DNA from 4 places in the Brevibacillus agri genome. Region 3 is predicted to be linked to each of the others. Evidence: riboswitches for the same ligand, from Rfam matches in the RefSeq annotation. Region 3 holds a riboswitch; each other region holds the start of a gene.

Region 1 (7,765 bases), 1.2 Mb from region 3:
GATGACGAGAATTTGGTCGATGCCGAGCGCGTGCAGCCCCATGAGGTGGGATTGCTGGCCGATCAGATTGCGGTCGCGGCAGGCGATGTGCAGCAGCGGGTCGATCCCGTGCCTGTTTTTCATCAGCGCGCCGAGCGCCATGTTGCTCATCCGCACAGTGGCGAGCGAATTGTCCGCCAGGGTGATCGCATCCGCCCCGGCCTTGTGCAGTTCGCAGCAACCGTCCAAAAACTGCTCGGCGTCGAGATCGCGCGGCGGATCAAATTCGACGATGATCGTCGTGCCTGTTTTGACCCGCTCGACAATGCTCGGCTTTTCCCGCTCGTGGGTGCTTTGCACGGAAATGTGCGGGCGCTCGACCAGGGCAACGGGCGGATTGACGCGGGCTTTCGGCTGTTGCGAAGCGAGCGCGTCTGCCATCGCCTTCACGTGCGCAGGAGTCGTTCCGCAGCAGCCGCCGATCAGGCGAACTCCCTGGTCCCTCAGGCGCAAGGCGCTTTCAGCAAAGTATTCGGGAGACGACTTGAAGGCGTACTCCCCGTCCGTCATGCCCAGCCTTCCTGCGTTTGGAAACGCCGACAGCAGCGAATCGTCCGGGAAGATCGTCCCTTCAAAAGAGCGCAAAATTTCAGCCGGACCCAAACGGCAGTTCAGGCCGATGATGTCAGCTCCTGCCTTTTTCAACTGCGGAAAAGCGTCTGTCAACGAGTAGCCGTCGCGCGTCCGCCCGACTTCGAGCGTCGCAAGCTGGGCGATGACCGGCACATCTGTCAACGGACGGATGACCTCAATCGCCAGCAATAGCTCCTCCAGATCGAGAAACGTCTCCAAAATCAGCGCGTCTGCGCCTGCGTGCAACAGGGCGATTGCCTGTTCCTCGTACTGGTCGCGATATTCATCCAGTACCTTTTTCTTGACCCGTCCGGCCAAAATCGAGCCGATGCTGCCCGCTACATACGCATCATCCTGTGCCGCCTCGCGGGCGATCGCCACAGCGAGACGGTTGATCCGCGCTACCTTGTGCTCCAGGCCGTAGCGGCTGAGCGCGTCGCGGTTCGCCGAAAACGTATTCGTCTCCAAAAGGCGCGCCCCCGCCTGATAGTACGAGGCATGAACCTCATGCACCACGCGCGGATTGGATAAACACAATTCTTCAAAGCTGACGCCAACCGGGGCACCCAGCGCATGTAGCTGGGTCGCCATGGCTCCGTCTCCGACCAGCAGGTGATCTTGCAAATAGTCCCGTAAGTCTTTCTTGCTCGTCGTCAACTCAATCCCTTCTCTCCCATTTCATTAGACGATCTATACTTCAAACACCGACGGACCCGCGTTAAAGTAGCGCGCTTCCGGGTGGGCAAATACCATCGCGGAGACAGATGCTTCCGGCTCCATCATGAAGCCTTCTGTCAACTGAACGCCGATATCCTCTGGCCGCAGCAGACGGAACAACTGCGCCTGGTCCTCCAGATTCGGGCAAGCCGGATAGCCGAACGACACGCGAATGCCTTGGTAACGGGCACCGAAGCGCTCCAGCATGGTCATCTCCGCCGGATCGGGAATCCCCCAGACGTCGCGCATCATGTGGTGAATCCGCTCGGCGAACGCCTCCGCCAACTCCAGAGCGAGCGCCTGCAAGACGTGCGAGCGCAAATAGTCGCCGCGCTCCTTCAGTTCCGTCGAACGCTCGCGGATACCGCCCCCTGCCGTCACAGTCAAAAAGCCGACGTAATCCATTTCCTTGCTCTCGACCGGGCGCAAGAAATCAGACAGACACAGATGCGGTTCCTCCGGCTGGCGCGGGAACGAGAAGCGCTCCAGCACTTTGCTGTGATCGTTTGGATCGTAGACGATAATATCGTTGCCGTCCGCTTGCGCCGGGAAAAACTGGTACACGCCGTGCGCAGTAATCGTTCCGCGCTGCTTCGCTTCCTTTAATAGTTCCTCGACCACGCCGTACAGCTCCAGCACTTTTTCGTCGCCCGCTTCGAGCAGCTTTTCCACATTGCCGCGCACGCCCAGATGCTTGCCGAGCAGCATGCGCAAGTTCAAGTACGGCTGCAAGTGGCTGATCGGGTATTGGCGCAGCACATGGCGGTCGCAATCCGGCGGCAGGTGGATCGGAACGGTTCTGCTGATGGCCGAACGCGCCGGGAGCGGAGCTTTTTTCTCCTGCACGACAGGCTGTGCAGCAGCGGCAGCAGCCGCTTCGGCCAAATCCTGCTGTTCCGCGATCAGCCGCTCGCGCTCCTCCGGGTTTTGCAGACGGTTGACGAGATCGAGGCCGTCCATCGCGTCTTTGGCGTACAGCACAACCCCGCGGTATTCAGGCGCAATCCGGTTGGAGGTGAACTTGCGGGTCAACGCCGCCCCTCCGACCATCATCGGCACGTCGATTCCCGCCGCACGCAAGTCCTGTGCGGTAATGACCATCTGCTGGGCCGACTTCACCAGCAGCCCGGACAGGCCGATCGCATCCGGCTTCTCTTTGCGGCAGGCGGCAATCAGTTGCTCAGGCGGCACTTTGATCCCCAGGTTCACGACGTTGTAGCCGTTGTTGGCCAAAATGATCTCCACCAGATTTTTGCCGATGTCGTGCACGTCGCCTTTGACGGTCGCCAGCAAAATTTTGCCTTTCGACGCGGAATCGCTCTTTTCCATGAACGGCTCCAAAAACGAGACGGACGCTTTCATGACTTCCGCGCTTTGCAGCACTTCCGCAACGATGAGCTGGTTGCCGTTGAACAGACGGCCGACCTCTTCCATCCCGGCCATCAGCGGACCGTTAATGATTTCCAGCGGCGTGTACTTTTCCAGTGCCAGCTTCAAATCGTCGACCAGGCCGTCCTTCGAGCCTTCCACCACATAGCGGGCCAGCCGCTCTTCCAGCGTCAGCGAGGAAGCTTCCACGCGCACTTCTTTTTTCTTCTGGCGGTAAAACTCCGTAAAGGCTGCCAATGTCTCGTCGTTTGTTTCAAACAGCAGCGCTTCCGCCAGCTTGCGCTCGTCCTCCGGGATCGAAGCGTAGCGCTCCAGCTTCTCCGTATTGACGATGGCAAAATCAAGTCCGGCGAGCGTCGTATGGTACAAAAACACCGCGTTGAGCACTTCGCGTCCCGCTGGCGGCAAACCGAAGGAAACGTTGCTGACGCCAAGAATCGTCTTGCACTGTGGCATCGCTTCTTTAATGAGGCGAATCCCCTCCACCGTCTCCCGCGCGGAGCCGATGTACTGTTCATCTCCCGTCCCTACCGGAAAGACGAGCGGGTCAAAAATGATATCCTGCGGCGGGATGCCGTACTGGTTGACCAATATGTCATAGGAGCGCTTCGCGACCTCAAGCTTTTTCTCGCGGGTGATCGCCATTCCGGCTTCCTCGATCGTCCCGACGACGACGGCCGCCCCGAACTTGCGGATTAGCGGAGCCACTTCTTCAAAGCGCTCCAGTCCGTCCTCCAGGTTGATCGAGTTGAGAATCGCTTTTCCCTGGGAATAACGCAAGCCCAGCTCCATCACTTTCGCGTCTGTCGAGTCGATCATGAGCGGAGCCTTGACCTTTTTCACGACGAACTGCAAAAACTTTTCCATGTCCGCATACTCGTCGCGATCCGGGTCAGCCAGGCAAATGTCGATGACGTGCGCCCCGCGCTTCACCTGGGCGCGGGCGATGTCGGACGCTTCCTCGTACTGCCCTGCTGCGATCAGATCGCGGAATTTTTTCGAGCCGATGACGTTCGTGCGCTCCCCGACCAGAAGCGGGCGATTGTCGTCCTCGACGTAGACGACCTCGATGCCGGATACGGCACTGACCGCCTGCTCTGTTGCCTGGCGCGGCTTGCAGTCTTTGAGCGCCTCCGCCATTGCCCGGATGTGGTCAGGCGTCGTTCCGCAGCAGCCGCCTGCCACGTTCAGCCAGCCTTGCTCGGCAAAAGCGCGCATTTTCGCAGCAAGTCCTTGCGGCGTCTCGTGGTAGTGCCCGTTTTCGTCCGGCAGCCCGGCGTTTGGATAGCAGCTTACCCCACATTGGGCCAAGCCGGACAACGTGCGCAGATGGTCGCGCATAAATTCCGGCCCTGTCGCACAGTTCAGGCCGATCGTCACGGGCTTCAGGTGCTCAAGCGAGATGTAGAACGCTTCAATGTTTTGCCCCGCCAAAGTCGTACCCATCGGCTCGATCGTTCCGGACAGCATCACCGGCAGTTCTACGTTCAGTTCTTCAAACGCCTGGCGAATGCCGATCCCGCCTGCCTTGACGTTCAGCGTATCCTGCGACGTCTCCAGCAACAGGACGTCCACCCCGCCGATAATCAACCCTTTTGCCTGGCGGTAGTACGACTCCACCAGTTCCTCGAAAGTGACGCCGCCTGTCAGTGCCAGCGTTTTCGTCGTCGGCCCCATCGCCCCCGCCACGTAGCGCGGCCATTCGGCTGTGGAGTAGGCATCGACTGCTTCCTTCGCCAGACGGGCAGCGGCGATATTGATTTCCAGGTCCTTGTCCGCGACATCGTATTCGGCCAACACGACCGAAGTCGCCCCGAATGTATTGGTCTCCACGATGTCCGCTCCCGCTTCCAAATATTTTTCATGGATGGAGCGAATCACATCGGGCCTGGTCAAATTCAGCAGCTCGTTGCAGCCGTCGTACGCTTCGCCGCCAAAATCATCGGCGGTCAGGTTCGCCTGCTGCAGCATGGTGCCCATCGCACCGTCCAGAATCAGAATTTTCCGGGAAAGCTGTTCGCGAAAAGTGGGTTTCATTGACGTGCTCCTTTTCTCCCTTGCGTCGGTTTATTCTCAGCCGTTTTTTGCATCAAAAAATCCTCTTCTTTGAAAGAAGAGGATTTGTCCGCGGATACACTTGCGCCTGAACCATCCTCTCATCTTTCAAAGCACGTAGCTTTGCTGGAATTGGCACCGGATTTTAACCGGTTGCCGAGGCTTCATCAGGCCAGTCCCTCTGCCTCTCTTGATAAGAGTTGTTACTATGCTATTCATTTTTTGCTTTCAGGTTTGATGTTTGAAAGTATCTTAACACCGCGAAAAGTCTTCGTCAATTGAGAATTTGTCTATTCTTTACACTCTTCCCGCTCTTCTGCGCCCATTTTTGCGCATACCGGGCATTCGCCCACGCCAATCTGTGCGTTCGTGTATAGACTGTAGCATAACGGAAAGGAGGGGGAACAAACGTGAGTACATCTTACTGCGGACACGGCATCTTTGGAGACAGCTTCGCATTGGTGCTCGTACTGTTTATCCTGCTGGTCATTGTCGGGTGTTCGAACGACGACTGCTAAGTAAATGACAGGAAGAGGCTATCCCCCTTGCCTTGGCTTGAAGGGATAGCCTCTTTTTTCATGTCATGGACAGTGCGATCGCAGCCAGACCGCCTGCCGTAAAAGGCGACGCGCTCACGCTTGTCCACCTGGACGGTCAGGACGTCATACGGGACAGGCTTGCCGTTTTCCATCCGCTGGTCGCTGACGTTCATCCACGTTCTGTTGCGCCAATGCTCATCCGCATAAACCTCTGTCGCCTGGCGCTCGTAAACGTCGGCTTCTTCCCCCACCATCGTTTTCCAAAAGGCTTGCGCGACTTTTTCTGCTGCCGCAGGCGCGACCGTTGCCTTCTCGCCGCCATTGATCCAGCTACGGGCTTTTTGTGAGAAGCATCGTTAGTTAACTTTTTTCAACAGGATGGCACTTGACCGCTCTGCCTTCATTGTCAGAGCGAAACGCTTTTGCTATCATGAGGCTACCCAAACCGATGAAAGGAACGATCGACAATGGACGCTCTGCTCGCGCGTGAAAAGGACGAATTTCTGTCCTGTATAGAAACGATAAAAGAACTGGAAAGCTCCGAATTTGAAAGCTACTCCATCGTAAAGCATACCGAAACAGGAGAACATTATTTGCGCTACTTTTTGTCCCATATCAACCTGTCGGAAGGGGGCCGCAGGGACAACTACGATCACTTCCTGCCGATTGACTCCGATGACGTCCTGGGACTGATGTTCGGCGAGCAGCCGTACCGCTTCCCGGAAAACTGGCGCTCCCCCTACCTGCGCAGCGGCAACGACAATCGGCTCATTCCGTTTGATCCATCCGAGAACTACGATCTGGACGAGGAGGCGGCGGCCGAGCTGGCGATGGTGGAGCAACTGGAGCTTTACAAGCAGCAGTGGATGAACGCGGAAACTATGAGCGCGGAAGAAAAAGAAAAGCTGACGAAGCAATATTTCGCCGAGCTCGACAAGATTTTGAAAAAAGCCGAAGAGTAAGTTGCATCCTGGCACCAAAAACGGCTATAATGCTAGAGAAACAAGCGAATCGTTGATGAGGAAAGTACTCCTGGAATGAGGCTGTAGCGAGTCGGGGATGGTGGAAGCCCGATGCCGAACCACGCGAGGAAGCGCCCCTCGGAGATGCGGCCTGAACATCCGGCGAAGCAAATCGCGCCCGGATCGCGTAGGGTTTTGCCGGGCCTGCCCGTTACAGCAGCACAAAGCGGTTTTTGCCTGATGCACGCATGCAGGCGAAAACAACAAGAGTGGCACCGCGGGAGCACAACCTCTCGTCTCTTTTATCCAGGAGACGCGGAGGTTTTTTTGTTTTCTTTTGCGTCCCTTAAGCTTTTTCCCATTTTGAAAGGAGAATCACAATGAGCTACAAGCACCAAGTCGCGGAAAAAATCGCCGCTGCCCTCACCTCTCTCGGTGTGGACACCTTCCCAACAGAAACAGTTTACGGCATGCTGGAAACGCCGCCAAACCCTGCGATGGGAGATATCGCCTTCCCTTGCTTCCAGCTCGCAAAAGCGCTCCGCAAAGCGCCACCGATGATCGCCACAGAGCTTGCCGAAAAAATCGAAGGAGCGCCACTGCGCTCTGCCCAAGCAGTCGGCCCTTACGTCAACCTGTTTCTCGATCAGGAAAATGTGGCGGCGCAAGTGATCGGAACGATCCTTGAGCAAGGCAGCGCCTACGGCAGCAGCCAGGTAGGCCAGGGCCGCAAAGTGCCAATCGACCTGTCCTCGCCGAACATCGCCAAGCCGTTTTCCATGGGCCATCTGCGCTCTACCGTGATCGGAAACGCGATTGCGAACATCATGGAAAAACGCGGTTACCAGCCTGTGCGCATCAACCATTTGGGCGACTGGGGCACGCAGTTCGGCAAACTGATCGTCGCCTACCGTCTGTGGGGAGACGAGGAAAAAGTAAAAGCCGAGCCAATCAAGGAGCTGCTCAGCCTGTACGTGCGCTTCCACGAAGAAGCGGAAAAAGACCCGACTCTGGAAGACCAGGGCCGCGAATGGTTCAAAAAGCTGGAGGACGGCGACGCAGAAGCACAGCATCTGTGGAAATGGTTCCGCGACGAATCGCTCAAGGAGTTCATGAAAATTTACGAGCTGATGAACGTCTCCTTCGACTCCACGCACGGCGAAGCTTTCTACAACGACAAGATGGATCGCGTCGTCACCTTGCTGGAAGAAAAAGGACTGCTGACCGAATCGGACGGCGCCTTGGTCGTCAACCTCGACGAGTACAACATGCCGCCGTGCCTGATTAAAAAATCGGACGGTGCGACGCTGTACGCGACGCGCGATCTGGCTGCCGCCCTGTACCGCCACGAGACGTACGACTTCGCCAAAGCGCTCTACGTCGTCGGAAACGAGCAGCGTCTCCACTTCCAGCAACTGTACAAGGTACTGGAAAAAATGGGCTACGCCTGGTCCGCCGACATGCACCACATCCCGTTTGGCATGATGCTCA
Region 2 (7,765 bases), 1.7 Mb from region 3:
AATGGCTTGTGCTGTCGATGATAGAGAAAATTAACGAGTGCCGACCAGCTTGCGTTCTTCTTCTTGTACCGCTTGGGCGGCTGGTTGAACTAGGCTGGATGCAGGTTGCTTGTTTTCAACGGCATGGCTCAGCTCGTAAGGGAGGCAAAGCGGCACGCCTGTGCGCGGGTCGGTCAAAATGTCCGCTTCGATGTTGAATACTTTGCGCAGCATCTCGGGAGTCATGACTTCTGCCGGAGTACCTTCTGCCATGACGGTGCCGCGAGAGATCGCCACCATGTGCTGGGCGTAGCGTGTCGCATGGTTCAAATCGTGGACGACCATGACGATCGTGCGGTTTTCTTCCTCGTTCAGCTTTTGCAGCAGCTTGAGCACTTCCAACTGGTGTGCCATGTCGAGGAAGGTGGTCGGCTCATCCAGGAACAGAATGTCGGTCCCTTGCGCCAAAGCCATGGCGATCCAGGCGCGCTGGCGTTGACCGCCGGAGAGCTGGTCTACAGGACGGTCGTAGAAGTCGACCATACCCGTCATGGAAATGGCCCATTGGACGATTTCCTTATCTTCTTTGGTCAGGGAGCCGAAGCCTTTTTGATGCGGGAAGCGGCCGTAGGTAACAAGCTCAGACACGGTCAATCCATCGGGAGCAGTTGGGTTCTGCGGAAGAATCGCCAGTTGCTTGGCGACTTCTTTGGTCGACTGCTGATGGATCGACTTCCCGTCCAGAAACACCTGTCCGCCTGACGGCTTCATGATCCGGGCCAATGTTTTGAGGATAGTCGATTTGCCCGAGCCGTTTGCGCCGACCAGCGCGGTGATTTTGCCGGAAGGGATGCTGATATTCAGGTCTTTGACAATGGAAAGCTCGCCGTAACCGATGTCCAGCTTTTGCGTGTATAAGCGTTCCACAATAGGCCAACTCCTTTATAGGAAAGTATGTACATGTATGAGTAAAAGCAGACAATGATAATCATTTTCATTAAAGTATATAACGGAATGCAGGCAATTTCAATACTTGATCGCTTGATCGCGTGCAATCGAGGCATGAGAAAAGCCAACCTGCTCTCTAGTGTGAGCAAATTGGCTTGGGAATAACAAGCTTATGAAAATAGGCGACTAGCTTTGGTACGTGATGTGGGCGATGATGCCTTCCTCGTCATCCAGTACCAGCTCGATACCCGCAGAGTACGGGTTGCGTTGCATTTGCGTCTCCAGATAGAAGCGGATGGCTTCGATCAGGTTGATCTCGACGAACACCTGCTTGCGACCGTTGGCGTAAACTTCAGCGGAAAAGCCGTAGTCTTCGTCCCACATCAGCTCAACTTCTACGTCTTGCGGCTGAACTTGCTTTTTGCTCGCCACATGCAGGCAGATGGCGTTGATGAGCATTTGCTCCGAAAATGTTATCTTTTCCATGCGTTCAGTTCCTGTTTCTTCGCGCGTTGCGTTTTGAAGTAGACGAAGATTTTGCGGATCAGGACGATCACAGCCACAATCGCCAGCATGTTAATCAGGAAGCCGAAGATTGCGCCCAAAGCTCCCATGTCGCCAAACAGGCTACCGAACAGCAATCCAGCCAGTCCACCGACGAGAAGGCCTTTCATGAAGCCGCCGCTGCTTTTGGTCGGAGCAGCAGTTGCCGGTGTATTGGTTGTCGTGCTTTTATTGGTAGAGGCATTTACATTCGAATCGGCTTTGGTTGGAGTTTGCGTGTTCGTTGGAGCTGTATTGGAATTGAACGACTTTTTGCCAGACTTGTAGCCTTTTGCATCGGCGTGATCTGTGAATCCGCCAGGAGCGAGTACGAGCATAACGGCGACCAACAGCATGATGAGTTTTTTCATGTGATTTGAGTAGCCCCTCTCTATTCATTGAGTTACATATAAGTGTACATGAATATTTGGAGCTTTTCCACCAAACATTCGGTGAACATTGCTGGATGGAAGAAGAAAACAAAACGAAAGCCCCTGACGTGCAGCAGCAGCCAAGGGCTTTCTCGCTATGCGCTTTTTTTCAGTTTGCGAGCCGCCCAGTTGCCGAGCGACTGGATCAGTTGCACCAAAACGACGAGGATGATGACGGTAATTATCATGACCTCGATATCCCATTGCTGGTAGCCGTAGCGCAGCGCCAGATCGCCCAGCCCGCCCGCTCCGACGGCTCCGGCCATCGCGGTCGCGCCGATCAGGCCGATGGTGGCAATCGTCAGGCAGAGCACGATGCCCGGTCTTGCCTCGCGCAGCATGATGCGAAAAATAATTTGTCGGCGCGAGGCTCCCATGGCCTGGTACGCCTCGATGACGCCGCGGTCCACGTCGTGCAGCGCCGTCTCCATCAAGCGGGAAATATAAGGAGCCGTGTAGACGATCAACGGGACGATGGCGCCCTCGATGCCGATGGAGGTACCGACGATCAGCTCGGTGAACGGGATGATCGCGACCATCAGGATGATAAAAGGCAGCGAGCGCACGATGTTGATGATCGTATTGAGTGCGTGGTAGATGAATTTGTTCGGAAACAGATGGTTGCCCTGGGTAACGACGAGAAGAATCCCCAGCGGAATGCCGATGAGCGTCGCAATGAACAGCGCGATGCCCACCATGATGACAGTTTCCTGCAAGGACTGTCCGAAGACAGGAATCATTTCAGTAAGGCGGTCCATGAGTGCGTGCCCTCCTCTCGTTCGACGATGTCCACTCTGTAAACCGATTCGCGCAGAAAAGCAATGCCGTCCTCAATCGCCCGTTCCTCCCCGGAGATATGCAGCAGCAGAATGCCCAGCGCCGTTCCTTTAATGGAAGTAATCGAGCCGTACAGCAAGTTGGTGCTGACCGGAAAACGCGCGGACAGCGTGCCGAGCACCGGATCGAGCGCGGCATCCCCGCGAAAAGCTACGCGAAGTATTTTCGAGACAGGCCCGGACGGCTTGATTTTGGCCAAAATTTCACCCGGCACTTCATCGTCAAAAATCGTCTTGATGAAATTGCGCGTCGTCTGCTGCTGCGGATTGCTGAAAATATCAAGCACAGTCCCTTGCTCGATGATGACGCCGTTTTCCATGATCGCGACCTGGTCGCATATTTTTTTGATAACCTGCATTTCGTGGGTAATCAGCACGATTGTCAGATTGAACTTGCGGTTAATGTCGAGCAAAAGCTCCAAGATCGATTCGGTCGTCTGCGGGTCGAGAGCAGATGTCGCTTCGTCGCACAGCAAAATTTCCGGATCGGTGGCGAGTGCCCGGGCAATGCCTACCCGTTGCTTTTGCCCGCCGGACAGTTGGGAAGGATAGGCGTTTGCCTTGTCCGCCAGACCGACGAGGCGCAGCAAGTCTTCTACCTTGCGCTTGATAACGTCCTTTGGCACTCGGTTCATCCGCAATATTTCCGCCACGTTGTCAAAGACGTTGTAGGAGGAAAGCAGATTGAAGTGCTGAAAAATAATGCCGATCTTTTTGCGCGCCTGGCGCAGCTCTTTTTCCTTCAGCTCAAGCAGATTTTGCCCGTTGACGACTACGGAGCCGCTCGTCGGCTTTTCCAACAGGTTGATCGTGCGGAGCAGGGTACTTTTCCCCGCTCCGCTAAAGCCGATCACGCCGTAGATTTGCCCTTTTTCCACGTTCAGAGATACGCCCTTCAAGGCTTCGACCTGCCTGGCTCCTACCTTGTACGTTTTATGAATATCAGTTAGCTGTATCATCACGAGTGTCTCCTTGTTGTCGGTTGTTCCCGGCATGTTTTTACCAGGACGGCAGCACGGCTCCTTCAAAGTGTTCGTCGATAAACTTCTTCACTTCTTCCGAGCGGTAGATGTCCACGAGCTTTTTGTAGGTCGGGTTGTCTTTGTCTGCTTCTCTGACGGCGATGATGTTGACGTAAGGAGAATCAGACGTTTCCGAGAAGATCGCGTCTTTTTTCGGCGAATAGCCTGCTTCCATGGCGAAGTTGGTGTTGATCGAAGCGACTTCCACGTTGCCGAGCGAGCGAGCCAAAAACGCTGCCTCCAGCTCCTTGAATTGCAGTTTTTTCGGATTTTCCACGATGTCCAGCGGAGTCGCGTTGTCTTTCACGCCGTCTTTGAGCTTGATAAGTCCGGCAGCCTGGTAGAGCAACAGAGCGCGGGCGCGGTTCGTCGGGTCGTTTTGGATGCCGACCACGCCGCCTTCCGGGATGTCCTCTACTTTTTTATGCTTGGTGGAGTAGAGCCCCATCGGGAAGGTTACGCCTTTGCCGATCTCGACGATTTTGGTTTTGTGGTCCTGATTGAACTTGGCCAGGAACGGGATGGTCTGGAAGCTGTTCATATCGAGATTGCCTTTATCGAGAGCCTGGTTCGGTTGCACATAGTCGTTGAACACAACCAGCTCCACGTCGATTCCTTGGCCTTTGGCGACTTCTTTTACTTTGTTGAAAATTTCTTCGTGAGGGCCGCCTGTCACGCCGACCTTGATTTTGGTTTGCTGTTCAGCAGCAGCTCCACCGTTTGCGGGAGCCGCTTCCTGTTTGCCGCCGCACGCCGTAACGAGAGAAGCAGCTAGCAGAAGCGAAGTGAGAAATAAGCCTGTCTTTTTCATGAAAATTCCCCTTTTCTTTGGTGTTTGTATATCTTGAAAATAGTAACCGGGAAAACAAAAAGCCTCTTCCGCTAAGAAGAGGCTTGTAACTGCGCATGCAACATTCACAGTCGTCAATGCCTCTCTTATCTGTCGGAATTGATTTCCGCTGGATTTGGCACCATATCGGTGGGATAGGTTGCCGAGGTGTCATAGGGCCAGTCCCTCGACCTCTCTTTATAAGAGAAGTGGCTTATGAAATTCGGTCAAAGCAAATTGCCTACAATTCATATTAGGTTAGTTGGATTATAGCTTGCCGATTTCGACCTGTCAATTGTTTTTCCGAACGAATTTTTGACTGAAAAATGTAAAAATGATCTAAATACGAATGTTTGCTTGCTCTAGCCAGAAATCATATGTATAATGGGAGCAACGAATCCGATAACAGCTCTCGCGGGTGATGTCATGAGTTTAACAGACACGAATGAAACGAGAAAAAAGCTGTCTGCCATTTATAATGAGATAGCGAAAGAGTTGTTCGGATTTGGAACGACTTTGCTGAGAGTGACCATTGAGAATCAGTTGATTACCTTCCACGCCAAGCATCGCCGTTCACCGCGCTCTGCCGCGCTTGAAGGCGAAGCCCCGGCCCTGAAGCTCGAAGTCGATTTTCGCATGTCTCTTCTTTATAAGAGGAAACTGAAAGAACGGCTGGAAGAAGAGATGGGTCTGAAGCTGGAAGCTGTGCTAAGAGACTATGACGCGCCTACGCAGTGGGCGATCACGAATGTGATTGTGAGCGGCTCGGAAAATTAAATACTTGCCCCATTCGTTCGGATTTTCCCTTTTGATTTATCTCAAGGGAAGACCGTGAAAATGGTGTGAAACGGGTGTCGCTTCTCTTTGTTTACGAAGAAAAGTGCTCTTGTTTAGAATGTATCGTTCTATTCAAGGGTGCTTTTCTTTTTTCTTTTTCAGCTTCTCAACGCTTGGCAAAGGGGGTGGTTGATGAATAAAATCACCGAACGAGGGAAACAGTAGGGGGTTTCACGACACGCAGTATAAAAACGAGAAAACACTTCATTCTATGAGATGGAATCATTCGTCATTTATAAGCCGAACGGGAGGAACATTACGATGAAAAAAATGCTGACAGGAATACTTTCTGCTTCCATGCTGTCTCTGGTGCTTGCAGGCTGCGGCAGCAGCGACAAACCGCAGGAGGGAGCAGCAGGCGAAGCTGCCAAAGGCGAGCCGCAAAAGCTGGTAATCTCTACATGGGGCTTTTCTGAAGACTTTTTCCGCAAAGAAATCTACGAACCATTTGAAAAAGAGCACAACGTGAAAATCGTGCTCGAAATCGGAAACAACGCCGAGCGTCTGAACAAAATCCGCCAAGGCAGTTCCGACGTCGATCTGATCTATCTCTCCGACTACTATGCGCAGCAAGGAATCGACAGCGGCGTATTTGAAAAAATCGACCGCAGTCGCATTCCGAACCTGAACCAGATTTACGATATCGCCAAAGCGCCGCTGGGCGAGGACTACGGTCCAGCCTACACGATCGGACAATTCGGGATTGCCTACAATCCGAAGCTGGTCACAACCGAGATCAAAGATTGGAAAGACCTGTGGAGCCCTGAGTTGGCAGGCAAGCTGACACTGCCGAACATCACGTCCACCACAGGCCCGATGATTCTCGACAGCGCTTCGATGGTAGCAGGTAGCGCAGAGTTTAACGAAGACCAGGCGTTTGCAAAAATGAAAGAAGCGAATAAAGGCGTTGTGAAGTATTACGACAAAACTTCCGAGTACGTGAACATGTTCAGCCAGGAAGAAATCGCAGTGGGTCCGATCATGGAAATGTACTTCAAAGACATCCAGGCAGCCGTGCCAGAAGCGGTATTCGTCGCTCCGGCAAGCGGTGGCTACGCCGTAATGAACACCGTCAACATCGTCAAAGGCAGCAAAAACAAGCAACTGGCCGAGGACTTCATCAACTATCAGTTGAGCAAGGAAGTTCAGGAGAAAACAGCGAAAGCAAAAGTAGACTCTCCTGTAAACACGTCTGTGGAGCTGACAGCCGATGAAGCAAAAGGCGTGACTTACGGCGAAGAGACAGTGAACAAGCTGCGCAAGCTGGACATGAAGTTCGTCAACGAGCATTCCAAGGCGTGGATTGATCGCTGGAATCGCGAAATTACCCAATAACAAGCGCTTGAAACAGGACAAGGGTATAGACGTCAGGCGGATATACCCTTGTTTGTTTCAACTGAAGGAGGACCACTCGTGGAGCAAAAAATCATTCTTGATGTCGATACCGGAATTGATGACGCGCTGGGAATTATTTTGGCTATCAAGAGCGGTCAATGTGAATTGATCGGAATCACTACCGTAAACGGCAACGTATCCCTTGGCAAAGCGACAGAAAATACGTGCAAAATTCTCGATTTCCTGCAAGTGGGAGCAACGATTCCTGTCGTACGCGGAGCCTCCCAGCCGCTTTTTCGTCCGTTGTTTTTCGAGCATCGCATTCATGGCGAGGACGGGCTTGGCGGGGCACTGCGGGATGCGGAGGTGCTGACGCAGCCGCGGGAAGGCTTTGCGCCTGATTTCATTTGCGAGCAAGTGCTGGCTCGTCCCGGGCAAGTCACGCTTGTCATGACAGGGCCGCTGACGAATCTGGCCTTGGCTGTCAGAAGGTGCCCCGAGCTGGTCAAGCAGGTGAAGGAAGTCATTTTTATGGGCGGGGTAGTGACCGAGCACGGAAATGTGACCCCGGTGGCGGAGTACAACATGTACGTCGATCCGGAAGCAGCCAAGGTAGTGTTTCACGCCGGATTTCCGCAATTGACATTGGTCGGGCTGGATGTCACACGACGAGTCCTGCTTACCGAAGAACATATCAAGGAACTGGGCGATACGCCCATCGGCCGCTACGTGAAGCAAAGCACGTCCGATTACCTGGACCGCTACTTTGAACGCAACGGCGTGCGCGCCTGCGCCATGCACGATCCGCTGGCTGTTGCGGTCGCGCTGGACCGTTCGCTGGTGACGACGAAGAAGCTGTATGTCGATATCGAAACGAAAAGCGAGCTTTGTGACGGGCAAACGGTTTGCGACTTTCAGAACCGCCTGAAAAAAGAACCCAACATGAACGTCTGTCTGGACGTAGATGCAGATGCGTTCTTTGCGCGTTTTCTCGGCGCATTGAAA
Region 3 (7,765 bases):
ATGTTGGAAAAACCGGGATCGCAGCCAAGTCCCATAATCCCCAAAATTCCCGCTTTCCGAAAACGGTCGTTCCAGGAAAGCTGCTTTTGCAGCCATTGCGGACCGCAGGAAGCTGTGTCAATATAGTGCGTTCTTGTGTGCAGACAAGCCTCCATGACAGCGAGGTTGTTTTCTGGCAAGCCAATATGCAATAAAAGGTCAATGTCGCCCAAAATGGATCGTACGCTGGATACGTCACGGGCATCCACGCGTTTTACCTGGATATCGACATCCGTCTCCCGGCGCAACTCCTGAGCCAGCTCTGCCGCAGGGCCGATGGAGATGTCAGCCAGCACCAGCTTGGTTACAAACCGGGATTTGATAAGCTCACACGCGCTTACTTGTCCGACTCCGCCTACTCCTAAGATTGCGACTCGCATAGAGTCCTCCTCCCTGGTGACAAATCTGCTATCTTCGCATTCGGAACAGCCATTTTTGCAAAAATAACGAAACAGACGAGGGGCGATTCACTCCCGCCATTACATCATCAATGGGCTCGCGGGGACGCAAGCAAAGCATCATGGGAAACCTCCTTTTTAGGTGCTGGGATGTTCACCTGCCATGCAAGATAGCAAGGTGGATAGTACATGTATATGAACCGTTCCTCACGTCCCATGCGCGACAGCGTGCGATCAAAAACAATTCTTTGCAGGTGTTTTGCTTGATAAAGTGGCCGTTTTCTCTAATAATAACGGTGTGTACCTACGATGCATTCAGCATGGCAAGCGTACGGAAGGAAGGAAACGCATATGGAACCGATGAGCTTTGTCCTTTTTGGTGCTACAGGAGATTTGGCGAAACGCAAAATTTTTCCGGCGTTGTTTAATTTATATGTCGATAAAAAGCTGCCTGCTGCCTTTTCCATTGTCGGAGTGGGCAGGAGAGCATGGTCTGATACGGCGTTTATCCAAAGTGTAGAGCAGTCCATCCGGGAGTTTTCCCGTCGCCACGAGATCGACCAGGCGGTGCTTGCACCATTTTTGGCGGCGTTCTCGTATGTGGCAGTCGATGTGACGGATGCTGCGGGATACGCGTCGTTGCTTGAGCGGGTGGAGCAGCGGGAAAAGGAGTTCAACCTCCCGCAAAACCGGATGTTTTATTTGTCGGTGGCGCCCGAGTATTTTGAAGTGATTGCGGCCAACATCCAGGAGAGCGGACTCGGCTCTCCACAGGGCTGGAAGCGCCTGATTATCGAAAAGCCGTTTGGGCGCGACCTGCAATCGGCCGAAGACTTGAATCAGAAGCTGACGAAAGCTTTTACCGAAGAAGAAATTTACCGCATCGATCATTATTTGGGCAAGGCCATGGTGCAAAATCTGGAGGCGCTGGAGTTCGCCAACCCTGTGTTTGCCGCGCTGTGGAACAATCGGCACATCGCAAACGTGCAGATTACAGCCAGCGAGACGGTCGGAGTGGAAGAAAGGGCAGGCTTTTACGAGCAGGCCGGAGCACTCCGCGACATGGTGCAAAACCACATGCTGCAAATGCTGATGATGGTCGCCATGCACATCCCCAAGCGGATTACGGCAACCGATATTCGGGCACAAAAGCGCAAGGTGATGGAGGCAGTGCGGCCGCTGAAAATAGAAGAGGTGGCGCAAAACGTCGTGCGCGCCCAGTACAGTGCCGGGCAAATCGGGGAGACGCCTGTTGTTGGCTACCGGGACGAGCCGGGGGTATCGCCTGCGTCCATGACGGAAACGTATATCGCAGCGCGCGTTTGGATCGACGACCCGTTTTGGAGAGGCGTGCCTTTTTACATTCGCACAGGAAAGCGGCTGAAGGAAAAAGCGACCCGCATCGTCATCGAATTCAAAAACCCTTTGGAGCGGCTGTACCGGGAGCAGCAAGAAAAGACATTGCCCAACCTGCTCATCATCAACGTCCATCCCGAAGAAGGAATCGCCTTGCAGTTGAATAGTAAGAATCCGGCCAATAGCGGAAAAATTGAGCCTGTCACGGTTGACTTCAGCGCAGGCCACCAGGACGTGCCAGAGGCGTACGAACGACTGCTGTTCGATGCGCTGCGCGGCGATTCCACTTACTTCGCCCACTGGAACGAAGTGCGGCTGTCGTGGAAATGGGTGGAGCCGATCCTTGCCGCCTTCGAACGCAATCTCGTTCCGCTCGTCTCGTATGAGGCAGGTTCACACGGTCCGGAGGCCGCGCGTGATTTGCTTCGGGAAGAAGGATTTTCCTGGTGGCTAGATCATGTAGAAGAACGTGAGCTGGAGCCAGTGCATCGGTAGTGTGTGCAGAGGGAGTGTCGGGCGCACGAGCGAAAAGGCTACGTGCCCAACCCGGCCCCTTCGACCAGCCAGCGAAAAACTGCCTGCAAATCCCACGACTTTCGGCCAATCAGCCCAAAAACAAGGGGGAAGCGATTCATGCGATTTGGCGTAATCGGTACCAACTGGATTACAGAAGAGCTCATCCAGGCAGGCCATACGGTAGAGGGCTTTTCCCTGCAAGCTGTTTGCTCGCGAACGCTCGAGCGCGCCAAGGAATTTGCGGCCAAGTTCGCGGCTCCTTTTTTCTACACGAATCCCGCAGAGATGGCGGCGAGCGGACAAATCGACGCCGTCTACATTGCCAGCCCCAATTGCTTTCATGCCGAGCAGGCCATCCTGTGCATGAGCTTGGGGCTGCACGTCTTGTGCGAAAAGCCGCTCGCCTCGAATGCGGACGAAGTAGAGGCGATGCTTGCGGCGGCGAAAAAGCATGATGTTCTGCTCATGGAAGCGGTCAAATCGACCCTCGTGCCGAACTTTTTTACGATTCAGGACCATTTGCCCAAGCTGGGGAAAATTCGCCGCTTCATCGCCAGCAATTGCCAGTATTCCTCCCGTTACGATGCGTATCGCGCGGGCGAGGTGCTGCGGGCTTTTGACCCGGCTTACTCCAGCGGAGCCTTGATGGATATCGGGATTTACTGTCTCTATCCGGCAATCGTTCTGTTTGGCAAGCCGGAGCAGGTCAAGGCAGAAGGAGTTGTGCTGGCGTCAGGGGTAGACGGAGAAGGCAGCATTCTTTTGAAGTACGAAGAGATGGACGCCATCCTCAGCTTTTCCAAGATTACCACCTCCTATCAGCCAGCGGAAATCCAGGGGGAGGACGCCACGATGGTGATCGATAAAATCAATCACCTGACGCGCATCGAGATTCGCTACCGAGACGGCAGGATCGAGGATGTGACCAGGCCCCAGACGCCGAAGGCGATGCACTACGAAATCAGGGAGTTTATCCGGCTGGCTTCGGCGGGCGCCAGAGAGTCGGCGACCAATTCACATGCAGCCTCCCGATTGACGATGGAAGTCATGGACGAAGCGAGAAGGCAAATCGGCGTCGTCTTCCCGGCCGATTTGCGGCGCGGAAGCAAGCATCCGGAGACAGGGAAGAACGAACAAAACAGGGAGGCGAAACGCGATGAAAATGTTTGATGTGACCGCACCTATTTTTGAAGGGATGACGGTGTACAAAAACAAGCCGGAAAAGCAGCCGAAGATTTTGTCTGCAACAAACGGCTACGTGACCGAGTCGAGAATCGACATGGATGTGCATTCTGGCACACATGTGGACGCGCCGCTGCACATGGTGAAGGACGGGGAGACGTTTGAAAGCATTTCGCTGGAAAAGCTGGTAGGAAACTGCCGCGTACTCGACCTGACGCATGTGGAAGACAAGATCGGGCGAGCCGAGCTGGAAGGTTACGACATTGCGTCGGGAGAGTTTGTCCTGTTTCAAACGAAAAATTCGTGGGAGGATGCTTTTTCGTTCGAGTTCGTCTATTTGGCACAAGACGGCGCAGCGTATTTGGCGGAAAAAGGCGTGCGCGGTGTCGGCACGGATGCATTGGGGATTGAGCGCAGCCAGGAAGGACACCCAACCCACAAAACGTTGTTTGGCGCAGGCGTGATCGTGATTGAGGGCTTGCGGCTTCGCGAGGTGCCCGCAGGAAAATACTTCATGGTTGCTGCCCCGTTAAAGCTGGTCGGCACAGACGCTGCTCCGGCAAGGGTGCTGTTGTTTGAGGGCTGGCAGGGATGAAGGTAAATAAAGCGTTCGCAGGGGGGAGCTGCGGGTTCGGGTACGGGTTCGGGCACGGATACGTATGCCCAACTGCTTTGCGCGACAGAGGGTCTGGCTTGCTATCCCTTTAAAACGGCCGTGATGTTACCACAGAGCATCTGAAAACCGGATGCTCTAAGAAAAGGCCAGACAGCAAAGGAATGACCGTTCCCAAAATCAAAGGAGGCGAAAAGCATGCCAAGTCGACCAAATCGCGAGGAATACGGGGAGTATTTTGCCTACTATGTCGAGCAAGTGCCAGAAGGCGAGTTGACAGCCGTACTGGCGAAGCAACTGGCGCAGACCGTCGAGATGTATGCCGGGCTTACCGAGGCGCAAGCGGAGTATCGCTACGCGCCGGGCAAATGGACCGTAAAAGAAGTGTTGGGGCATCTGATCGATACGGAGCGGATTATGAGCTACCGCTTGCTGCGAATTGCCCGGGGAGATCAGACACCGCTCGTCGGATTTGACGAAAATGCGTATGTTGCGCAAGCTTTTTTTCAGAAACGCGACCTGGCCGATTTGCTCGAAGAATATCAGGCTGTTCGGCAGTCGACGCGCGCTCTGTTGCGGGGAGTGGCAGAGGAGGCGTGGACGCGAACAGGGACGGCCAACGGCAACAAACTGTCCGCACGCACTTTGGCCTATGTCATTGCCGGGCATGAGGCCCATCACTGTCGCATATTGCGGGAAAGGTATTCACTGTAGACGGTATGCAAAAGCGAACCGCGTTGATTTGATTCGTCCCTTTCGCTTGTTTATTCTACCATTTTCAGGAAAAGTAGAATAGAATGGTAGTAACGATTTGCAAAATTGCATACGGGGGAACAGGTTCCTTGCGGCGATTCGCTGCTAAGGATAATAGGGAAGCTCGGTGCAAATCCGACACGGTCCCGCCACTGTAAGAGGGGAGTTTCGCGCACACAGGCCACTTGTCCAGCCGCTGGACAGGGAAGGCAGCGCCAGACGATGATCCCGAAGTCAGGAGACCTGCCTGTTTCAACAACACTGATGGACCTACGGGAGATAGGGAGGTGTTAGAGGACTCGCCATACTGGCAAACGGACAAGGATGTCTATTGCTTGCCTGCGCATTTTCTAACGATCGGATCTCGTTTCGATCAGTAGAAAATGCGTCTTTTGTTTTGGGGAGAGGAAATCGGCGCTGATTGACCGTGAGCAACTCAAAGGAGGGAGCAGCATGGTTCAGCTTTTCATCTGTCAATGGTGCGGTTATGTCGAAGAACGAGAGCTGTCGGGGGAAAGCGAGGAAGGGCTGGTCCGTTGCGTTTGCTGCAGTACGGAGGAAGTCGAAAGCGTTTTTGCCAGGTGAAGGCGACCGTACATTCGGAACGGTTGTCCCGTTTTTGGCCGTATCTGAACCGTTTCTGACCGCATCTAGCCTGGTTAAAAACGAAAAAGAATTTTGTTGACGAATGCTTTGGAATTTCTTAGAATAGGCTCAACAGCAAACAAAGTTCTTATCCAGAGAGGTGGAGGGTCTGGCCCGATGAAGCCCGGCAACCGTTGCGTAGTGCGACAAGGTGCCAATTCCTGCGGGGCGTTTTCGTTCCGAAAGATAAGAAGCGGGTACATCGTAGCAGTTATGACGAACCTTCTTCTTAGCGAAGAAGGTTTTTTGATGTTTCCGCTCAACAAAGGCTTTCTTTTCCAATAAGCTTTTCGCTTGGCCGCTTTCTCGACGAGAAAGAGCAAAAATTCATAGTTTTCTTTATCCAGAGAGGCGGAGGGACTGGCCCGATGAAGCCCGGCAACCGTCACACAGCTTGTGACAAGGTGCCAATTCCTGCAGGGCGGAAGCGTCCTGGGAGATAAGGAGAAGGATTTCGTTGATGCCAAAACCTTCTTCTTAGCGGGAAGGTTTTTTCTTTTTACGAAAATATTGCTATGAGGTGGTAGAAATGAGCGCAGGTGTAGTCAAGGTAGGGCTGCTTGGATTGGGAACAGTAGGGGGCGGCGTCATCAAGACGATTCGTTCGCAGCAGGAGAAGATGGCTGCGAGATTGGGCAAGCGAATCGAAATTGTCAAAGCATTGGTCCGCGATTCGGAAAAAGAACGGGCCGTTCAGGTAGATCCCGCGCTTTTGACCACGGATTTTGAGGACGTGTTGAAAAGCGATGTGGACATTGTCGTCGAGGTGATGGGGGGCGTCGAGCCGACGTATGACTACGTCCGTGCCTTGATCGAAAAAGGCTGCCACGTGGTGACGGCGAACAAGGAGCTGCTTGCCAAACGCGGCACAGAGTTGGTCGATCTGGCAAACCGGCATCAGGTCCATCTGGCCTATGAGGCGAGCGTGGCAGGCGGCATCCCGATTTTGAGCGTGCTGCGACAGTTTTTGCGCACGAACGATATTCAAGGAGTGCGCGGCATTCTCAACGGTACGACGAACTTCATCCTGACGAAAATGGAAGCGGAGCAGCTCCCCTATCAGGAAGTGTTGAAGCAAGCGCAGGAGCTGGGGTATGCGGAAGCCGATCCGCGCTCTGACGTGGAAGGATTCGACGCGATGTACAAACTGTACATTCTCGCGCAGCTTGTGTACGGAGAATCGCTGCCGCTTGCAAATGTCGTGCGCAAAGGGATTGCCGATTTGTCTCCTGGTCACATCCGTATCGCAAACGAGCTGGGCTACCGGATCAAGCTGATTGCCCAGGCGCACAAAACAGAGCAAGGAATCCGGCTCTCGGTTCAGCCGACCATGCTGCCTGTCGCTCATCCGCTGGCGCAAATTCAGGATGCTTTCAACGCTGTTCAGCTTTCCGGAAACATCGTAGGCGATCTGCTGTTTACGGGCAGAGGCGCAGGCGAGCTGCCGACGGCAAGCGCCGTTGTCGAGGATTTGGCTTATTTGTTGACGCAGCCGTTTACCCCGCATCCGGCCTGGAAGGAAAAAACGGCCGAAGCGCAGCCGAGTCAATGGCAGGACGAGCGCGTGCTGTGTTATCTCGAAGGCTCATGTCTCGCTGCGACGCCTGATCGCGTCCTGCATTTCTTGCGCGAGGCGGGCGTGACGGTGACGAAGCTGAAAGTCCAATTCGATCTGGGCGGAGTATTGCGCGCGGGGTTGATCGTAACAGGGATTCGCGAAGAGCACGAGGAAGTGCTGAAAAGCGATTTTGGCCTGTCCGTCCGCTGCTTCCCGCTGCTGGAAACGGCATAACCCGAAAAAGCGGCGCAAAAGAAAAAACGGGCAGGCAGCAAGGACGAATGCCAGATGGATGGCGTCCTACTGCCTGCCGTTTTTGTCCGAATGCTTGGGGGGATCAGGGGCGGAGCCGTTTTGCTGGTTTCCCGGGAAGACGGCTTTTTCCCATTTGGTCATGAAATAGCCCGAGAGCAGAAAAACGCCAATGGCTGCTACGGTAATGATGGCTCCTGTCATGCTCTCCCTCCTTTTGCTCGTAAAAGCGGTCTTGCTATGGTTTACGAATAAGGCTTGGAGAGGTTTCAGCCAAAAGAACAGGGATGCGCCCGTTTTTTCATGAGCGGCTTCCGGCTGAAGTGGCGAATAGGACGGGGGTTATACTATGCCATGCTAACTTCCCCGCACGCGGCCCTCTGCGTCAATCTGGACGTTTTCCGAGAGCGATTCGATTCGCTTGCGCAAAGCGGCTCCATCTGTGGCGTTCAT
Region 4 (7,765 bases), 1.4 Mb from region 3:
CAGAGACGCCATTGATGTTCGGCATGTTGATATCCATCAGCAGAACGTCTGGTTTGTGCTCCTCCGCAAGCAGAGCAGCCTCTCCGCCGTCCGCCCCTTCGCCGACGACCTTGAAGTCCTCTTCCATTTCCAAAATACGCTTAACGCCCTCGCGGAACAATTGGTGGTCGTCCACAATCACGATGCGGAGCTCTTGCTGTCTTTTATCCATGTTTCATCCCCCTGTGTACATAATCTGTATCGGTTCATATTTTTAACGGTATTTGGAAAATTACCTTTGTTCCTTCGCCAGGAGTTGATTGCAGATCCACACTGCCTTCCAGCAGTTGCACGCGCTCACGCATTCCCAAAAGCCCAAAGGAGTTGCCGTTTGCCATGCGCTTTTCCAGATCGAATCCGACTCCATCGTCTTTGACGACGAGACTTAGCGACTCCTGCAGAAACTCCAGCTTCACTTGTACCGAAGAAGCTCCAGCGTGCTTTTCCACGTTGTTCAAGCATTCTTGAACGAGGCGGAAAATCGCAGCTTTGACAGAGCTGCGCAGCGGTGGCTCCACACCAAATACTACCAGATCAATGGAAGCACGGATACGTTCTTCGCACGTCTGGATATATTTTTGCAGAGTGGGCACCAGTCCGAGGTCATCAAGAGCCATTGGGCGAAGGTCAAAAATAATCCGTCTTACGTCAGCCAGGCTCAGGCGAACCATTTCCTTCAGCTCGTGAAGCTCCATTTGCGCTTCCAGAATGCGCTCGTTTTTCAGCATCCGCTCCACGATTTCAGAGCGCAGCACGACGTTTGCCATCGATTGGGCCGGTCCGTCGTGAATCTCGCGTGCGACACGCTTGCGCTCCTCTTCCTGGGCCTGGATGATCTTCAGCCCCATCAATTGAGTCTGTTTGGCCGATTCCAGCGCTTCTCCGATCTTGCTCAGGTCGCCAGTCAAGTAGCCGAGCACGACACTCATCTGGGAAACGAGCTTCTCGGCGCGGTCGATCGTTTCCTCCAGCGTTCGCAACTGTCGCTCCAGGTCGTTGCGACGGCGCTTCAGGTTGTTTTCCCGCTCGCGGTAGATGGACAGCTCCACCTGTATCCGGCTCGCTTCCTCGTAGGCGATGCGAATGTCGTCTTCCGTGTACATGTGGAAGTTGCGGCTTACCTGAACGAGCCTGTTGCGCGACTTTCGATAGGCCAGCTCCAGCGCATCGACCTTTTGGATGACCTTCGAGATTTCCTGCCGAAGCTCGTGCAAGTCAAACTTCAACGAGTTGCCTTGCTGTCTGGCACTTTCGGCTATATCAAAAATTTGGGTTTTACTCGTTTCCACAGTTTCAATGGTTCTCTTAATCACCCCATCCAGCACGCTGATGTCGATCACTTTGTTCATGATTGCTCTCCTTCGAACTCTTTTTTCGCTTTCGTGAACAACTGATGGAGTTTGACCTCATCTACATCTCGCAGGCCCACATCATTTCGTGGAATGGCGAACGGATCTACTCCCCTTTTGACAAAACCGGGTGTAGAAGTAAAGACATATCCGTAGCCTGCCTGTCGCGCTGTCTCCAGTACGATGGGATTCGTGTAGCCAAAAGGCAATGAAATCGTTTTTATCTCCCGGCCCATCCATTTGTTCAAGCCTGCACGAGACATACTGAAATCAACGTAGAGCCGATCCCTGTATTCTTTCTCATTTTCTAGTCGTTGTAAATCCTGCAAATAGACGGGAGCCGTCTCTGGCCCCATCTCTCCCCATTCATTCCGCGCTTCCTCTTCGTGCAGGCTGTACGTATGCGAACCGATATCAGCCAGCCCAGAGTGAAGCATTTCCATGACTTGTTGACGCGTAAGTGGCGTCGTCATGTTCTCCCGTTTTCGATCGGCTACATCTCGCAAGCGCCCTGCGATCACGAAGTTCACTGACGGGTAGCCGTATGTACGTAAGGTGGGAAAAGCCTTCGTGTAATAACTCTCATAGCCGTCGTCAAAGGTAATCAGGACAGCATTTTCGGTCGGCAAGCTCCCTGTATCCACAAAATGCAAAAACTCATCCAACGAGATCGGCTGCAAGTCGTTTTCGTGCAAAAACGACATATGTTTTGCAAATTGCTCAGGCGAAATGACGTAGCGCTGGCCTGATGCATCCGTGACATGGTGATACGTCAGGACGACTACCTGATTGTTATACCACTTTTTCGGCTTTACCGTTGCTTTTTCGTTCTGCGTGACGTTTGGCTCAGCAATTTCCGCCTCGCTTATGCTTATAGACGTATCTACTTGGGGAAAAGGTTGCACTTTTTGGGCATTCTTTTTTGATTGGTAAAATTCACCAATCCCCAATGCAGACATAACCAGCAATAAAGAAATAACAAATACGGTCAGGAAGAGCCTTTTGTTCGGCAAAGAAACCCCTCCTCTACTTCCTCACTAGGAGATTCGACACAGTCCTACATTTTCCCTTCGCTTAAAGCCCACCAATAACTGGAAAATTTTTCCCCGTAATAAAAAAAGAGCCCAGTAGCTTTACCAGGCTCTTTCTTTGTCGTTCTTATTTTGCCAGTTGCGCAGCTTCTTGCTTCAGAACTTCTGCTTTGTCTGTTTGCTCCCAAGGAACATTCAGGTCATTGCGTCCAAAGTGGCCATAAGCCGCTGTTTGTTTGTAGATAGGGCGACGCAGGTCGAGCTGCTTGATGATGCCAGCCGGACGCAGGTCGAAGTGTTTGCGCACCAGTTTCACCAGATCTTCTTCGGAAACGGTTCCTGTACCAAAAGTATCAACAGCGATGGATACAGGCTGCGCTACACCGATTGCGTAAGCCACTTGCACTTCGCATTTGTCAGCCAGGCCAGCAGCCACAATGTTTTTCGCTACGTAACGAGCAGCGTAAGCGCCGGAGCGGTCTACTTTTGTCGGATCTTTACCGGAGAACGCGCCGCCGCCGTGACGAGCGTAGCCACCGTAAGTGTCTACGATGATTTTGCGGCCAGTCAGACCAGCGTCCCCTTGAGGTCCGCCGATTACGAAGCGGCCAGTCGGGTTGATGAAGTATTTGGTGTCAGCGTCCAGCAGCTCAGCCGGAACAACTGGTTTGATAACTTGTTCGATGAGGTCTTGCTTGATTTGCTCCAAGGTAGTCTCAGGAGCGTGTTGAGTCGAAATCACGATGGTGTCGATGCGAACTGGCTTGTCTCCATCGTACTCAACCGTTACTTGCGTTTTGCCGTCAGGACGCAGGTAGGCGAGTGTGCCGTTTTTGCGAACTTCAGTCAAGCGGCGAGCCAGCTTGTGAGACATGCTGATCGGCAGCGGCATCAGCTCAGGTGTTTCGTTGCAAGCAAAGCCGAACATCAGACCTTGGTCACCTGCACCGATCGCTTCGATCTCAGCGTCGGTCATTTTGCCTTCGCGCGCTTCCAAAGCCTGGTCTACGCCGAGAGCGATGTCAGCGGATTGCTCGCCGATCGCAGTGATTACGCCGCAAGTGTCAGCGTCAAAGCCGAACTTCGCACGATCATAACCGATCTCACGGATCGTTTCGCGCACCAGCTTTTGGATGTCCACATACGTGTTGGTGGTGATTTCACCGGCTACGAGAACCAGCCCGGTAGTTACGGAAGTTTCGCAAGCTACGCGAGCGTTTGGATCCTTGGCCAAAATGGCGTCCAGGATGGAGTCGGAAATTTGGTCACAAATTTTATCCGGATGTCCTTCGGTTACAGACTCAGATGTGAACAGACGACGACCTTTTTGCAAAGCCATGAGAAAATACCTCCTTTGACCTCATACAAATAGTTTGGTAGCCGAGTCAGGATTTTATCGACGTAAACGCAAATAAAAAACCTTTTCCATCTTTTGGAGGAAAAGGTTTGAGCGCTTTTAGCTTCCTTCATCCTCTTATCGGCCAGAACAGATTTCCGTCCTGCTGGTTAGCACCGCTCCAGACGGTTGCCGGGCTTCATAGGGCCAGTCCCTCCGCCTGCTCTGGATAAGAGTATCCATTACGGATTATAGAATAATTGTTTTTTGAGGTGGTGTCAATAGACTTTTGCCAGAGCACCTCTTTGGCCGAAATCGCCCTGTACAAAACGCTGTTGGAATCGCCTGCGGGAAGCGTCTGAGGTGATCGAAGCCGCGTTTTCACAAGGACGATATAGCCATGCCATGCGTCTGTCGAACGCAAAGCGGAAAATTTTTTCTTACACTTGATACGATTTGGCGATTAATACAACAACCTCGGCCCGCGTAGCGCTGCCCTGTGGCTTGAAGAGCGAACCGTATCCGTTTAGCCAGTTTCTTGCCGTCAAAGCGCCGATCGCCGGTGCTGCCCAATGGCCGGCCGGAACATCGCGATAGCTCGGTGCGCTGCTGCTGTTCAGAGCCACGCCCTTCGCCCTGGCGATCATCGCGGCCATTTCCGCCCGCGAAACAGCTTGGTCAGGCTTGATCTGACTGTTTGGATACCCCTTCAAGACTCCGAGCTGATAAGCCACTCCAAGGGTGTTGTACGCCCAGTGCTTTTTTGGCAAATCAGAAAACACTTCCCGTCCGGAATACGCGCTGGCTACCTTCGAGCCGGTTGCGCGCATCGCCTGCAGCAGCATTGTGGCAAACTGCGCACGAGTTACTGCCTCGTTAGGCTTGAACGTCGCATCGCCGAAGCCTTGGACAATTCTTTTGGAGCTCAGCCTGGCGATCTCTGTGCGCGCCCAATGGTCGGAAATATCCCGATACCCCGAAACGAGGGGCTGCTGCGTGACTGTCAATTTGTACGCATCGTACTTGAACGGAATGCCGCTGTTCAGGCGCACGTAATACTTGCCTTTTGGCAACCGCAGGCTGAAAATCTCGCTGCCCCGATCGGACAGCTCAGCCACTTCGTTTGTCGAAGCGAGCGCGTAGTTCATGTTTTTCTCGCTGTAAAGAGCGATGCGAAAACCGCTGGATACCGGAATAAACGGGGCTCGAATCGTGACGTACGAGTCTGTATTGAGCGTAAATTGAAACCAGTCTGCATCCGAAGCCGTCGGAATCGTTCCGGTCATGACCCCTCCGGCGGCTAGCGGCGACGCCCTGCTGTACGTATCATTCGGCTCGTTCAAATCTTTTTTCAGCGGGGTGAACCCGAGATCCAGACGATATTCGCCGTTCACCGCATTTTGCTGATACTCGCTGACCCGAATGTAGTATTTTCCCGGGGAGACTTCCTTGCTCGCACGCTCGGACGGATTATCGCGATCGACGTTGTCGTAGAGCGGGTCCCAAACCGTATTTTTTCCGGTTTCCTGCTTTCCTATGGCAAGCACCAGGTCCACCCGCTTGTTGTCGGGAGTCACCGTCACATCCATATGCCCGTATTCGCGGACGTAGTAGGAGAACCAGTCCTGGTCGCCCTCCTGGTGGAAGTTGCCCGTGACGCTGATCTGGTTGCCTACCAGCGGCCTTGCCGTCGCCATCGTATCGTTTGGCTCATTGCGGTCCGGGTTGATCGTGAACTTGCTCGTCAGCACGTAGGCAAACGAGTTGACGCCGCCGTTTCGCATCAGCTTGATGTTCATCCTGCCCGCTTTTGCCGGGACGGTAACGGTATCCCCGTTTCCAAAATACTGCGTAATCGGCGTTCGGTTTTCCGGGTAAAAGGTAGCCGCCATGGCGGAGGATACCCCGGAGTTAATCGTCGCCGTAAAGCTGACTTTTCCGTCATACGGCACATCCATTTTAAACCAGTCTACCGTGTCGTTTGGCCCCAGGTTGCCGCGTATTTGCTGTTCGATAGGGAATGCTTTGGCTCGCTGCAAAGAGTTGTTCGGCTCCAAAAAGTCGCCGGAGAGCGCGCTGCGCACTGCCTTGTTCACGTCCAGCAATCCGTAGCCTGTTTGCCGGTCCCAGCCGCTCTCGCCGAGGTCTGTAGCCGTCTGGTAAAGCATTTGCCTCACATCCAGCGCCGTCAGCTTTGGATAGCGGGCCAAAATCAGGGCCGCCGCTCCCGCCACTTGAGGCGCTGCCGCTGACGTACCGGAAAACGATCCGTACTTTCCGCCCAGCTTCGTCGTATATACGTTAAGCCCCGGCGCCACAATGTTTAACTCAGGCCCCGTGTTCGATTGATAAATCGCCTGGTTTTTCCCATTCACGGCCCCAACCGCAACGACTGTCGGGTAGGCAGCCGGATAGGCGACGCGGCTTGCTTCGTTTCCGCTGGCAGCGACGAGGACGGCTCCGCTTCTCTCCGCACGGTCAATGGCCTCTTTCAAGGAGCGGGAATAGGACAGGCTGCTGAACGACATCAGGATAACTTTGGCTCCCCTGTCGAGCGCTGTATTGATCCCCTTCGCAATCATGTCCACATTCGTCACTGCATCTTTGTTCAAAATTTTGATCGGCAAAATCCGGGCGTTCCAGACTACCCCTGATACCCCGATCCCGTTGTTGCCTTTTGCAGCGAGAACCCCGATGACTTCTGTCCCGTGCCCGTTGTCATCCTGCGCCGATTTCCCCGGGTTGACCAGATTGACACCCGGCAGCAGATTCCCTTTCAAGTCAGGGTGATTGTAGTCCGCTCCGGAATCGAGCACGGCAATCGTAATCGCCTGGTTGCTGTTGACTACAGGCCACGCCTTGTCGGCCTTGATCTGGCTGATGTGCAACTGATTGCTCAGATAGCTGTCATTGGAAGCAGGCGCGGCAGCGAGTGCAGGCCGCACGCCCAGCGGTACAAGCGTGAGCAGCATCGCAACTGACACGGCTATTTGAATCGATTTTTTCATAAACACAGTCCTTCCTTACTTTCCCCTGCAACTAGCGCAGCAAGAAAACCTCTATCGCCGCCCGCTCAAACAAAGGGGCATGCGCTGTCGTGGAAGGTTTTCTTAACGTATCGAAATGAATAAATGTTCGCGCTTATCCATTTCAGTACGTTCAAAAAGGTATTCAAGTATTATGCTTCTCGTCCTAGCATAGCGGATAAAAAGGGCGAAAAGCAACCCTGTTTCCCCAAGATTTGGAACGTTATGGCAGGAGAAAAACCCTTTTCACCATTGGCAAAAAGGGTTCATCCATTACTGCAGCAGGCCTTTGTTGTCTTCGGTAGCAGGCTCTACATATGCTTTTTCTTTTTTGCGTTGACGCGCCTGCGGAATGTAGGCACTCAGTTCGTCCGGGTTTACTTCTGCTTTTTTAATCGAAGAAGACGGGATATCAAACGCCCAGATGCGCTGACTGTTTGCTTCCACCTTCATGTTTTCGAGCGTGTAGCTGACGCGGGCAACCGCATCGCCTTCCTTGTCGTGAACGATGATCGGCACCTCGGTAAACTCCAGGCGCTTCTCCAGTCCGTTGCGGAATACGACGACAACCTTCAGGCCGTTATCATCGGTAGGCTTGATATCGAGGACCTGCAAATCTACCTTTCCTTTTTCCACCGGAGCTTCCTCCGCCGCTTTTTGCGTATAGTGGCTTTGTTCGTCCGCACTCAGGCCCATATTCAGCTCCTGGGTCTCCTCGATGCGGCGTTTTTCCGGCTTTTTATAGGTCAGAGTCAGCGGCACTTCCTTCTCAGGAATGCGGTCGAACTCTTCCCAGCGGAACATAAATTCCATCGGACGGCTGGCCATGTGGCCCACAGGACCGTTTGCCATCAAGTCAAACGTCTTTCTCGCCACCTCTTCGCCGTCAGCAGTCACGAGGGTCAGCGGCAGCTTTTGCAACAGCACGTTGCGGTTTGTCGCGTTGCGAATGTACGTCAGCACCAGGTAGCCTTCATCTGTCAC

What was found. A riboswitch is a leader RNA that binds a small molecule or an ion and turns the genes downstream of it on or off. The one in region 3 is predicted to bind S-adenosylmethionine.
Region 1: another riboswitch for S-adenosylmethionine. It lies ahead of metH (methionine synthase); the one in region 3 lies ahead of BA6348_RS12320 (homoserine dehydrogenase).
Region 2: another riboswitch for S-adenosylmethionine. It lies ahead of BA6348_RS03960 (MetQ/NlpA family ABC transporter substrate-binding protein); the one in region 3 lies ahead of BA6348_RS12320 (homoserine dehydrogenase).
Region 4: another riboswitch for S-adenosylmethionine. It lies ahead of metK (methionine adenosyltransferase); the one in region 3 lies ahead of BA6348_RS12320 (homoserine dehydrogenase).

Annotation. Positions count from the first base shown of each region.
Region 1 covers NZ_CP026363.1:3,671,105-3,678,869, forward strand. The annotation lists gene BA6348_RS18050 (bifunctional homocysteine S-methyltransferase/methylenetetrahydrofolate reductase) at 1-1,269, opposite strand, end outside; gene metH (methionine synthase) at 1,303-4,755, opposite strand; SAM riboswitch class I at 4,872-4,973, opposite strand; gene BA6348_RS18060 (YjcZ family sporulation protein) at 5,184-5,291, shown strand; gene BA6348_RS18065 (hypothetical protein) at 5,288-5,566, opposite strand; gene BA6348_RS18070 (hypothetical protein) at 5,780-6,274, shown strand; T-box leader at 6,318-6,578, shown strand; gene argS (arginine--tRNA ligase) at 6,655-7,765, shown strand, end outside.
Region 2 covers NZ_CP026363.1:765,209-772,973, forward strand. The annotation lists gene BA6348_RS03935 (ABC transporter ATP-binding protein) at 31-906, opposite strand; gene BA6348_RS03940 (YxcD family protein) at 1,114-1,413, opposite strand; gene BA6348_RS03945 (hypothetical protein) at 1,401-1,841, opposite strand; gene BA6348_RS03950 (methionine ABC transporter permease) at 1,997-2,659, opposite strand; gene BA6348_RS03955 (methionine ABC transporter ATP-binding protein) at 2,638-3,696, opposite strand; gene BA6348_RS03960 (MetQ/NlpA family ABC transporter substrate-binding protein) at 3,737-4,570, opposite strand; SAM riboswitch class I at 4,693-4,795, opposite strand; gene BA6348_RS03965 (hypothetical protein) at 5,015-5,365, shown strand; gene BA6348_RS03970 (ABC transporter substrate-binding protein) at 5,687-6,760, shown strand; gene BA6348_RS03975 (nucleoside hydrolase) at 6,839-7,765, shown strand, end outside.
Region 3 covers NZ_CP026363.1:2,454,762-2,462,526, forward strand. The annotation lists gene BA6348_RS12295 (saccharopine dehydrogenase family protein) at 1-419, opposite strand, end outside; gene zwf (glucose-6-phosphate dehydrogenase) at 789-2,288, shown strand; gene BA6348_RS12305 (Gfo/Idh/MocA family protein) at 2,427-3,479, shown strand; gene BA6348_RS12310 (cyclase family protein) at 3,466-4,086, shown strand; gene BA6348_RS12315 (DinB family protein) at 4,303-4,818, shown strand; cobalamin riboswitch at 4,923-5,122, shown strand; SAM riboswitch class I at 5,588-5,695, shown strand; SAM riboswitch class I at 5,839-5,948, shown strand; gene BA6348_RS12320 (homoserine dehydrogenase) at 6,032-7,294, shown strand; gene BA6348_RS26685 (hypothetical protein) at 7,361-7,516, opposite strand; gene BA6348_RS12325 (CapA family protein) at 7,670-7,765, opposite strand, start outside.
Region 4 covers NZ_CP026363.1:1,066,362-1,074,126, reverse strand. The annotation lists gene BA6348_RS05360 (response regulator) at 1-211, opposite strand, end outside; gene BA6348_RS05355 (sensor histidine kinase) at 246-1,388, opposite strand; gene BA6348_RS05350 (polysaccharide deacetylase family protein) at 1,385-2,401, opposite strand; gene metK (methionine adenosyltransferase) at 2,547-3,758, opposite strand; SAM riboswitch class I at 3,891-3,991, opposite strand; gene BA6348_RS05340 (S8 family peptidase) at 4,196-6,763, opposite strand; gene BA6348_RS05335 (SLAP domain-containing protein) at 7,055-7,765, opposite strand, start outside.